Regions from separate parts of the Mameliella sp. AT18 genome, predicted to be linked through region 1. Evidence: riboswitches for the same ligand, from Rfam matches in the RefSeq annotation. Region 1 holds a riboswitch; the other holds the start of a gene.
What was found. Region 1 has a riboswitch for cobalamin ahead of PVW46_RS23745 (hypothetical protein). Riboswitches for the same ligand answer to the same signal wherever they lie in the genome.
Positions count from the first base shown of each region.

Region 2: it holds a riboswitch for cobalamin, as region 1 does, so the genes downstream of both, bluB (5,6-dimethylbenzimidazole synthase) here and PVW46_RS23745 (hypothetical protein) in region 1, are expected to answer to the same signal.

Region 1 is NZ_JARAMO010000291.1:22,470-28,043, forward strand. It holds gene PVW46_RS23720 (hydantoinase B/oxoprolinase family protein) at 1-191, opposite strand, end outside; gene PVW46_RS23725 (hydantoinase/oxoprolinase family protein) at 184-2,292, opposite strand; gene PVW46_RS23730 (hypothetical protein) at 2,363-2,524, opposite strand; gene PVW46_RS23735 (hypothetical protein) at 2,543-2,689, opposite strand; gene PVW46_RS23740 (LysR family transcriptional regulator) at 2,731-3,165, opposite strand; cobalamin riboswitch at 3,246-3,449, shown strand; gene PVW46_RS23745 (hypothetical protein) at 3,566-3,868, shown strand; gene PVW46_RS23750 (mechanosensitive ion channel family protein) at 3,889-5,574, opposite strand, start outside.
Region 2 is NZ_JARAMO010000082.1:14,624-20,197, reverse strand. It holds gene PVW46_RS11230 (RsmB/NOP family class I SAM-dependent RNA methyltransferase) at 1-131, opposite strand, end outside; gene guaB (IMP dehydrogenase) at 287-1,735, opposite strand; gene bluB (5,6-dimethylbenzimidazole synthase) at 1,819-2,514, opposite strand; cobalamin riboswitch at 2,559-2,737, opposite strand; gene PVW46_RS11215 (hypothetical protein) at 2,836-4,344, opposite strand; gene PVW46_RS11210 (agmatinase) at 4,517-5,473, shown strand.

The DNA.
Region 1 (5,574 bases):
TGGCCCGGCGTGCCGGTGACCGCCTGCGCCAGCATCTGACCTTCGGCATCGTAGACCCCTGCCGACAGGTCCCCCGCCTCGCGCACGGAGGGGGAAAAGGCGGTGCGCACCAGCGCCTGCGCCTGTTCCTCGACGACAGAGATCAGGCGGGTCCACATCACCTGGTAGGCGACTTTCGACGGTTCAGACATGGGCGGCGTCCTTCTGGTCTGCGGGCTGCGGCAGGTACACGTCCAATGTGCCATCTGGCAGTGCGATGACCTCGCGGCTGGCGGGGACGACGACGGTGGTCTCGTCCTCTGTGATCAACGCGGGTCCGGTGACAAGCGCCCCTGCGGGCAGATCGGCGCGCGGCAGCACCTGCGCCGTCAGGCGCTCGCCCCGCGCCGGATCAAAGAGCGGGCGGCTGGCCTCGCCCGTCACCCGCGCGCCGCGCGTGGGCGCCGGGACGCGCCGGGCGGCGGGCCGGGTGGTGAAGGCATTGACCGACCAGACCGTGATTTCCGCCTCCAGCCCCTCGACCGTGCGGCCGAACAGGGCGGTGTATTCGGCCTCGAACCGGCTCAGCAGGCGGTCGGCATCCGGTGCGGCCATGTCCTTGGGTGGAACAGGCACCGGGATTTCCCAACCCTGACCGGCATAGCGCATGAAGACCTTGGCCTCGGCCTCGATGGGCGCCGTGGCATCGCAGGTGCGCACGAAGCTTTCCGCCTCCTCGCGCAGTTCCGCGAACAGCGCCTTGACCGTCTCGGAATCGAAGTCGCGCATCCGGGTAAAGACCGAGCGGTTGGCCTCGAAACTGAACGGCGCCCGCAGGAACCCGATGGCAGAACCGACGCCCGCGCCTTGCGGCACAAGGCAACGCGAAACCCCCAGTTTCTCACACAGCCGCGCAGCATGCAGTGGGGCCGCGCCGCCAAAGGCGATCATCGTGTAGCGGCTCAGGTCCTCGCCGTTTTCCACCGCGTGCACGCGGGCGGCATTGGCCATGTTCTCGTCCACCACCTCAGCCAGCCCATAGGCGGCCTCCAGCGCGTCCATCTCCAGCGTTTCGCCGATCTCTGTCTGTAGCGCCGCCTCTGCGCGGTCCGGGTGCAGCGCGATGGCCCCCCCGGCGAAATTCGCAGGGTCCAGCTTGCCCAGGACAAGGTCCGCATCGGTCACGGCGGGCCGCGTCCCGTCGCGCCCGTAACAGGCCGGGCCGGGTTCGGACCCGGCGCTTTCCGGGCCGACGCGGATCTGGTTCATCGCATCCACCGAGGCCAGCGACCCGCCGCCGGCGCCGATTTCGACCATGTCGATCACCGGGATCGAGATTGGCATCCCGGACCCCTTCTTGAACCGGTAACTGCGCGCCACCTCGAAAACCCGCGCCGTCTTGGGTGCCATGTCGCGGATTAGGCAGATCTTGGCCGTCGTCCCGCCCATGTCGAAACTCAACACCTTGTCCAGCCCGTGCCGTGCCGCGATCTCGGCGGCAAAGATCGCGCCGCCGGCGGGGCCGCTTTCCACCAGCCGCACCGGGAATCTCGCCGCCATCTCCAGCGAGAGGATGCCGCCCCCCGAATGCATCAGGAATACCGGGCAATCGGCGCCCTCATGCGCCAGCCGGTCCTTCAGGCGGCCAAGGTAGGACGCCATCAGCGGGCGGATATAGGCATTGGCGATGGTGGTGTTGAAACGCTCATACTCGCGCATCTGCGGCGAGACCTCGGAGGAGAGCGAGACATCCACGCCGGGCAGCTTTTCGGCCAGTATCTCCGCCGCCATGCGTTCATGCGCGTCGTTGGCGTAGGCGTGCAAAAGGCCCACGGCGACACCGTCATAGCCCCCCGCGCGCAGCCTGCCGGCCAACGCCTCGACCTCGGCCCGGTCCAGCGGGATCAGCACGCCGCCATCCGCGTCCATGCGTTCGCGCAGCGTGTATCGCCGGTTGCGGGGCAGGAGAGGCTCGGGCAGCACGAGGTTCAGGTCGTATTGCTCGAACCGGCTTTCGGTGCGCATTTCGATCACGTCGCGAAAGCCCTCGGTCGTGACCAACGCGGTTTTCGCGCCCCGCCGTTCGATCAGGGCATTTGTGGCCAGCGTCGTGCCGTGGATCACCTGTGAAATCCGCCCGGGCTCCACGCCCGCCAGGTCACAGACCCGGTGCAGCCCCTCGACAATGGCCTCTTCCGGAGCGGCGTAGGTGGTCAGCACCTTGGTTGAGGTCAGTCCCTCCGGTCCTTCCAGCACCACGTCGGTAAAGGTGCCGCCGATGTCGACGCCAAGGCGGTAAAGCGGTTCGGGCATGAAAGGCTCCTGTCAGCGATACCGGGAAGCCTAGCGAGCCACCGCAATGCAATCCAATTATTTGATCGGATCAAGAGGATCGCTTTTCCTGATCCTCGGCCGCCGCCAGATGCGCCCGGGCCACCTCTTGCACCAGTTCCGCCGCCCGGACGACATAGGACGGCGCCAGCCCCGCGTCGTAGCGTGCGCGAAATCGCAGTGGGTCCGGCACCCAGAGGTAACGCAGCGGCACCAGCCGCCCGGTCGCGATCTAGTCGCGCAACTGCTCGATGGGCAGGGTGCCGTGCGCATGGGTCAGCACCGGGTGCCGCGCGATGTCGCGCAGGCTCAACGCGTGGCCCTGCAAGCCCAGCCCCGGCGCCGCGACCCAGACCTGCGGGAACTCGCCAAGGTCCACGCCGCCCGAGATCTGCCGCCCGAACGGCCCGCTTTGCGGCGTCAGGTCCAGCCCCGGCTAAAAAGCGACGGCGAAAGGTTGGCCGAGAGGTCCACGGTCAGTTCCACGTCGATGGCCGGAAACCGGTCCTTGAGGGCGCGCAGGAACGGACCCAGCCAGCTGTGCACGATCATCTCTGGCACGCCGAGGCGCAGCGCGCCCTCGAACAGATGATCCTCTCCGGCGGCGGCCACGAAGCCGTCCATCGCGGTCAGCACGGCCCGCGCACAGGGCAGCATCGTGCGGCCCGTCGGCGTCAGCCGGAGTGACCCGGCATCGCGGTTGAAAAGGCGCAGCCCCAGCAGCGATTCAAGCGCCGAAATCCGGGTCGAGATATTGGGCTGCGTGGTGTTCAGCCGTTCCGCCGCGCGGTGGAAACTGGCCAGATGGGCCACCTGCACGAAGGCTTCGAGCTGTTTGACGGTGATCTGGCCCACGCCCGCAGTCTGTCGCCTGCGACGCTCTGGCACAAGCGATGGTCCGGGGCGCGAACCGCTTGACCGCGGCAAGATGCTGCGCCACTTTGGCCGGTGATGGTGACCGCGTCCGCGCGGTCTGAAAAGGGAACGCGGTGCGGGGCCATGCCCCAAATCCGCGACTGCCCCCGCAACTGTAAGCGGCGAGCCATCCCGAAGTGACCACTGGGCCGCACGGCCCGGGAAGGTTCGGGACTGCGCCTTGACCCGCAAGTCAGGAGACCTGCCATCGCCGGGCGCCCTGCGCCCAAGCCACTCAACCCGGGCGGGGTGCCCCGGAGACGCGAAAGACGAATGGCAACCTGCCGCCCGTCCTGCCGCCGATCCATGATCCCCGCCCCAGCTTTGCGCGGAGGGCGCGATGACGATCGAACGGGTGCTGACCCTTTTACAGACACGGGCCGAAACACCGGAACGGGCCCGGGAACTGGCAAGCATGGGCTACATGCAATGGCTTGGCAGCCTGCCGGGCTGCGCAAGCTACGAGGAAGAAGCTGTGCGTGCCTGGATGCGGGCCCAGCCCTTTGCCGGCACGGATCCGGCGGTGGCGGTGTTCTGCGACCTGCTGCACCAATCCATCCGGCGCCCGGCGGTGCCGCTGGACCTGCCCTTGCCGCAGCCGCAAAGGCGCGGAGGCGCCCGGAAACGGCGGTTGTCGATCTGACCGGAGCCACTGGCCGCTGTCTATGCCGTGGTCGGGACCGCGCCATTGTCCGGGGTCAGGTGCACGGTCTGCGTCGGGTAGGCAAAGCTGACGCCCAACTCTTTGGCCAGGGACAGGATGTCGAGGATCAGCGCCTGTTGCGCGGCGATCTGCGCCTCGTAGCTGAAGACGCGGAAATGCCCCCATAGCTCGATGTCGATGCTGTGGGGGCCAAGCGACTTGATGCCGATGGTCACATTGTCTGTCTCGGCCTCAGGCTGATCGCGGTAGATCTCCATCAGCCGCGCCACGAACTGTTCCAGTTGCGCACGCGGAGTTTCGTAGGTGAGGCCGATCTTCATCAGCACGCGACGCCTCCGACGGCTGCCCCAGTTGGATATCACCTGGTCCGAAAGCTGGGCGTTGGGCACGATCATCAGGGTGTCGTCCAGCTTGCGCAGGCGCGTCGACCGCAGACCCACCGTCTCGATCACGGCCAGCGTGTTGGCTGCCTCGACCAGGTCGCCCTTGCGGAAGGGGCGGTCCGACAGAAGGATCGCGCCGCCGATGATGTTGGACACGGTTTCGCGTGCGGCAAAGGCCAGGGCCACGCCACCGATCCCCAGACCGGTCAGGACCCCTTCGTACGGCAGTCCGGCAACATCGGCGCAGCCGATCACCGCCCCGACGACGATCAACAGTTTCATCAGCCCCTGGGCCAGCGACAGCACGATTTCGTCCGTGTAGGCACGGGTCTGGGTCGCCTTGGCCATAAGCGCGCCAAAGATCAGCGAGACGACACGGTAGGCCAGCGCGGCGCTGGCCAGGATCAGCAGCATCGCGGACAAGCCCGACACCGCGCCGAAAGCCCGCAACGTCAGGCCCAACCGCTCGCTGGCGTCAAGGAACAGAAGGGCGGCGGCCATCAATCCGACCGGGCCGGCCAACTGTCCTACAAGGCGTCCCTGCCAGGAATCCTGCCCTGCCAGTCGGCGCGCGACGGCCCATCCCGCCATCAGCACCAGCGCCATGACACCCAGGTACGTCAGGACCCCCAGCCATTGCCAGGTCTCCAGTCCCCAGGCCTCGGCCTGCAGCCAGCCGGCACGCGCAAGGACCGCCTGCCGCGTGGCAAAGAACTGTGACAGGGGCGGCGGCGTGGTCAGGCCGGGAGCAAGGGGCATCTTTTCGAGGGCCGCGTAGATGTCTGGCAGCTCTGCCATCGTCTCGCGCGAGAAACGCCAGCGCCGCTCCACGGGGCGCCCCTCGCCGTCGAGGATGTCCGTTGGTGCGATGGTGATGTCGCCGACCGGATGGCGATAATAGACATAGGGCAGGGGGCGGTTGGGATCGTCGGGAATCTCCTGCCAGTAGATAAAGCCGATCCGGTCGATGCTCTGGCGCAGGTAATCGGCCATCAGCGCGCCCTCGATCCGGCGCAACTGACGCGGGACGTGATCAAGGTTCAGCGCCCGCAGTGCGCGGGTATCGCCCGTGCCGTCCCAGTCCTTGGCGCCCAGGAGGAAGTCCATCATCACCATGCGCGGACTGCCGGCCCGCGCCCGTTCGAGCGCCTCAAGCGTGTCGTGCCCCCGGGCATCAATCAATCGTTCCAGATCTGCCTGCAGGATCACGGCGGGCGGGACGACCAGCTGCCACAGTCCCTCGGCGCCCAGGCGGAACCGCAGGCTGTGGTCGGCGCTTGTGCCTGCCGGACTGATCTCGAA
Region 2 (5,574 bases), on a different contig from region 1:
GCCGCCCGGTCCTTTGACCCGGCATAGCGCGCGGCACGTCCCCAGCTGGTCAAAGCCTGTTCCGCAGCCTGCCCGGCGGCAATCCGGTCCAGCAATTCAATGGCGGCCTGTACTCGCGCGGCGGGGGTCATGGGCTGTTCTCCAACGGGGACAATCGACCCTGCCTAGCCCAGCGACACGGGTTTGACGAGACCCGTTCCCGGCGCGCCTTTCGCGCCGGGCCTCTACCCATTCACGCCTCGAACTCTCCATTGGAGAGTTTGCAGGGCAAAGCCCGGACCGGCGCTCACCCGATCCGGTAGTTCGGGCTTTCGCGGGTGATCTGCACGTCGTGCACGTGGCTTTCCTTCAGCCCCGCCCCGGTGATCTTCACGAAGGTGCAGTTGCGGCGCATCTCTTCGACCGTGGCACAGCCGGTATAGCCCATCGCAGCGCGCAACCCGCCGACCAGCTGGTGCAGCACCACGCCCGCCGGGCCCTTGTAGGGCACCTGCCCCTCGATCCCCTCGGGGACCAGCTTGTCGCTGGCGGCGTCCTTCTGGAAATAGCGGTCAGCAGAGCCGCGCGCCATCGCGCCCAGGCTGCCCATGCCGCGATAGGCCTTGAACGACCGGCCCTGGTAGAGGATCACCTCGCCCGGGCTTTCATCCGTTCCGGCGATCATGGAGCCGACCATCGCGCAGGAGGCGCCCGCCGCGATTGCCTTGGCGAAATCGCCCGAGAACTTGATGCCGCCATCGGCAATCACCGGCACGTCGCCTGCCGCCGCGGCGCATTCCATGATCGCAGTCAGCTGCGGCACGCCAACACCGGCCACCATCCGCGTCGTGCAGATCGAACCCGGCCCGATCCCCACCTTGACCGCATCCGCGCCCGCGTCGATCAGGGCGCGCGCGGCATCCGCCGTCGCGACGTTGCCCGCGATCACCTGCACCTCGTTCGACAGCAGCTTGGCACGCTCGACCGCCTCCAGCACTCCGGCGGAATGGCCATGCGCCGTGTCGACCACGATGATGTCGACCTGCGCATCCACCAGCGCCTGCGAGCGTTCATAGCCAGAATCGCCCACACCGGTCGCCGCCGCCACCCGCAGGCGGCCCAGGCCGTCCTTGCAGGCGGTGGGGTTCAACACCGCCTTTTCCGTGTCCTTCAGGGTCAGAAGCCCGGTCAGCTTGCCGTCCTTGTCGGTCACCAGCAGCTTTTCGATCCGCCGCGCCTTCATCAGGTTGATGGCTTCCTCGCGGTCCGCCGGTTCGGTCAGGATCGCCAGGTTGTCACGGGTCATCATCGCGTGGACCGGCGTGCCGTCATTCTCGGCAAAGCGCATGTCGCGGTTGGTGACGATGCCGACGACGCGATGCGACTCGTCGATCACCGGGAACCCGGTGAAGCCGTAGCGTTCGGTCAGCATCCGCGCGTCGCCCAGGGTCTGGTCCGGGCGCAGGGTGACGGGGTTGTAGACGATGCCGCTCTCGAACCGCTTGACCCGCCGCACTTCGCGCGCCTGCTCCTCGATCCCGAGGTTCTTGTGGATCACCCCGATGCCGCCGGCCTGCGCCATCGTGATCGCCATCCGGCTTTCGGTGACGGTGTCCATCGCGGAACTCAGAAGGGGAATGTTCAACGCAATCGACTTGGTCACTTGCGTCCGTGTGTCTGCCGTCGACGGCAACACGCTCGAGGCCGCGGGAACAAGCAGGACGTCATCGAAGGTCAGGGCCTCGCGAATCTCCATTGGGGCACTCCTTGGGAGGGATCGGTTGGCGCGTCCCTATCGCACGGGCAGCGGGGAAAGGAAAGAGCGCGCGGCACCGCGTCTCACCCCCCTGCCCCATGCGTACCCGGCCACCGGTCTTCCATGATCAAGTCATCCAGATCCAGACGGCGGCGCCAGCCCCGCGCTTGCAGTTCCGGCTGGGCAAAGGATTCTTCGATATGACCGACGCAAAGATAGGCGACAACCTCGACATGGTCGGGCAAGTTCAACAACGCCCGCAGGTCCTCTTGTCGAAAGATGCTGACCCAGCCGACGCCCAGTCCCTCGGCCCGCGCCGCCAGCCAGAGGTTCTGCACCGCGCAAACCGTGGAATACAGGTCCATGTCGCGGTTGTGCGTGCGCCCCAGCACCACCTTGCCCCCGCGTGTCCGGTCACAGGTCACGGCGATGTTCAGCGGCGCCTTCAGGATGCCTTCGAGTTTCAGCGCGGCATATTGGCTTCGCTTCTCGCCATCGAACATGGCCTCGGCCTCGGCATTGGCCTGTTCAAAGGCGGCGTGAACCGCGCGCCGACGGGCCGGATCGCGGATCAGGAGAAAGTTCCAGGGCTGCATGAAGCCAACCGAAGGTGCCGCGTGGGCGGCCTCCAGCACGCGGCGCAGCATCGCGGGGCAGATCGGATCGGGCAGGAATTCGTTGCGCACATCCCGGCGCGCGTTGATGACGTCATAAAGCGCCTGGCGCTCGCAGGCGGCAAACTTGCGCGCTTTTTCGGGCGCAACTGGGGAATCGGGCATTCTTCGGCTCCGCAAAATGACAATGACCGGACGCTGTCCAAGGCGCCGGTCGATGTCGTCAGGCCGGTCTTCTGGCTTGGGGTATGCCGGGGCGGACGCCTTCCCGGGGTTGTCCCCAGTGGCATCTGTCCGCTCCATCCCCCTTACAGCGGCGGGCCCGCGCCGGTCTTGCACCGGCTTCCCGATTCTCCCCTCACGGGGCACCTGACGGTCGCAGAATGCGACAGGCGGGCCGGCGGGGCAATCGCCGATCCTGTCCCCGGAACGCGAAACAGGCGCCCAAAGGGGCGCCTGCAACGATCCATGACGGTCAAGACCCGGTCACTCTGACGCCGCGTCGGCCTTTTTCTTTTCCGCCTTCTCGACCGCCTCGCCAATGGCCTGCACCGACCAGGCGAAATCCACGTCCAGCGCCGTGTCGAACACCCAGTAATCGCGCGGGACGTAGAAATTCGCGGCATAGCCCGTGCCACGTCCACCCCAGGCCGCAAGGCCGTGGCAGGTCATGCAGTTGGTCTGGATCCCCATATCGGTCGTCGTCGTGGTCCAGCCACCCGCGCCGTCCGGGATCTGCACCGTCTCGGTGATCCCGATGACCGGCGTGCCGAAACCGGCCTCCAGGTAGGGATTGAAGGCCGTCACCAGCGCGCCGACGTTCTTGCCGCCGACTAGCGGCTGGGCCGGCACCAGCATCGAATAGGCCGGCGCCATCGCGTAATGCGCCGCCTGTGTGGTCAACGTATCGGGCCGGGCCGATGCCACCGCTGCGCTGGAGGGCGTGTTGGGCCGGGCGGCGTCCGCCTCCCACCAGAAGGTCTGCCAGGTCCACTGCGTCGTCTCGCGAGAGGTGACATGCATGGCCACCAGCAGAGCGATAGAGGTCTCTCCGTCGGTCAGGTCGCTGCTGTCCCCCGTCGACTTGTTGACGAAGGCTGCATCCTCTTTTTTCAGGTCCACGGCGATAAAATCATCGACGGAATAGATGTTCCCTTCGGATGGGCTCTTGCAGTTCACGTCGACCCCGGTCGAAGTCGTCGGCCCCTCGAGGTCGAGATCGACATAGACGCATTGCTGCCAGAGCGTCTCTGGATAGCCGCCCTGCTTCATGTCAGGTGTCCAGTTGGCCAGGTCCGGCTCTCCGGGCCAGGCGGTAAAGGCGTACAGCCTGCGGGTCTGGCCATCCGCGCCGGTCCACTCGGTGATGCGATCATCGGTGATCAGCTTGTAGACCGGCTTGACGTTCACCGCCGCATCGGGAAAGCGCACCTTGTCTCCCTGTTCCAGCAGCCGGTCCAGCACCTCGGGCTTGCCCGTGCCGGTGTCCAGCAGGTATTGCGCCGAGGGCGGGCTGTAGGCCACGTTTTCCAACACGTCTGTATTAACGATGATCCCCGCGGCATTTTTCACCGGCTCGGTCCCGTCCTTCTTTTCCTGCGCGGCGTTGGCCAGGAAACCGTCCACCAGCCCGTGCTTGAACATCTGGTTCGATTCGCCCAGCCGGAACTGATCTACGGGTGACTCGCCGGTGAAGACGTCGATCACATCCGCCTTGGTCAGCCATGTTTGATAGGTCAGCCGGGCATAGGCGCCCTCCCCCTCGACTGGTTTCGTCAGTCCGGCCCAGATCCCCCAGGCGTGGGCATGGATCGCGTCACTGTTTTGCGGCTCCGCCCGGATCCAGGCGTCGATCTCGGCCTCGGGCGTCGGGAAGCGGACACCCGGCGCGGGTTCCGCAGGCATGTCGACGCCATAGTCCTGCGCCAGGGCCGTCAGCGGCAGCCCTGCCAGCGCCAGGGCCAACAACGGCCGACTCTTGTTCAACGAGTTCATTTCAGTCCCTCCAGTGCAATCAAAGATTGTATCCACATTACGCAGGGTAAGGCATTGCAACGTGTACTCAAGAGGAACTTTTCAACCTTAACGATTATTCAACCCTCGACGCGCATTGCCCCTTGTTGCGCGCGCCCCTCCGACTAGGCTGGCGCCAATCAAGGAGAACCTCATGAGTCACGGTTACGAATCCGGTCGGCTGAACCTTCCGTTCACCGGCATCTGCACCTTTGCCAGGGCCCCCTACCAGCCCGACTGGTCCAGCCTGCAGGCCGATGCGGCAATCCTTGGCGCCCCTTTCGACGCGGGCACACAATGGCGCGCAGGGGCACGGTTCGGCCCGCGCGGCGTGCGAGAAGCCTCGACCCTGTTCAGCTTTGGCCACGCGGGCGCCTATGACCACGAGGACGACGTGACCTACCTGGACGGTGTGCGGCTGGTCGACATGGGCGATGCCGACATCGTCCACACCGACACCGTGACCAGCCACGCCAATATCCGCCGCGGCGTCGAGGCCGCCCTGGCGGCGGGCGCCCTGCCCGTCACCATCGGCGGCGACCATTCGATCAATATCCCCTGCATCGAGGCCTACGAGGGACGCGCGCCCTTCCATGTCCTGCAGATCGACGCGCACCTGGATTTCGTCGATGAACGGCATGGCGTCACGCGGGGGCACGGCAATCCGATGCGGCGCGCGGCGGAAAAACCCTGGGTCACCGGGCTGACCCAGCTGGGTATCCGCAACGTCTCGTCCACTGCGCGCGAGGGCTACGAGGACGCCCGCGCCCGGGGCTCCGACATCCTGTCGGTCCGGCAAGCGCGCAAGCTGGGTCCCGAAGCCACTGCCGCCCGCCTGCCCGAAGGTGTGCCGATCTACATCACCATCGACATCGACGCCTTCTGCCCCTCGATCGCTCCGGGGACCGGCACGCCCAGCCACGGCGGCTTTCTCTACTACGAGGTGCTGGAGATCCTGCAAAACGCAGTGAAGTCCCACCCGGTCGTCGGCATCGACTTGGTCGAGGTCGCCCCGGACTACGATCCGACCGGCAGCACCTCGATCCTGGCCGCGCAGTTGCTGATGAACCTGCTGGGCTTCGTCTTTCACGCCGGGCTGCCACGACCCTAGGCTGAAATCCGCATCAAATCCGCCGCGCCCCCGCAAAGGATCGCGCAGCCCCGATCACAGGCCTTGCCGTCAACGCCTTGTCGCGCTTGTGTGGTGCAGAG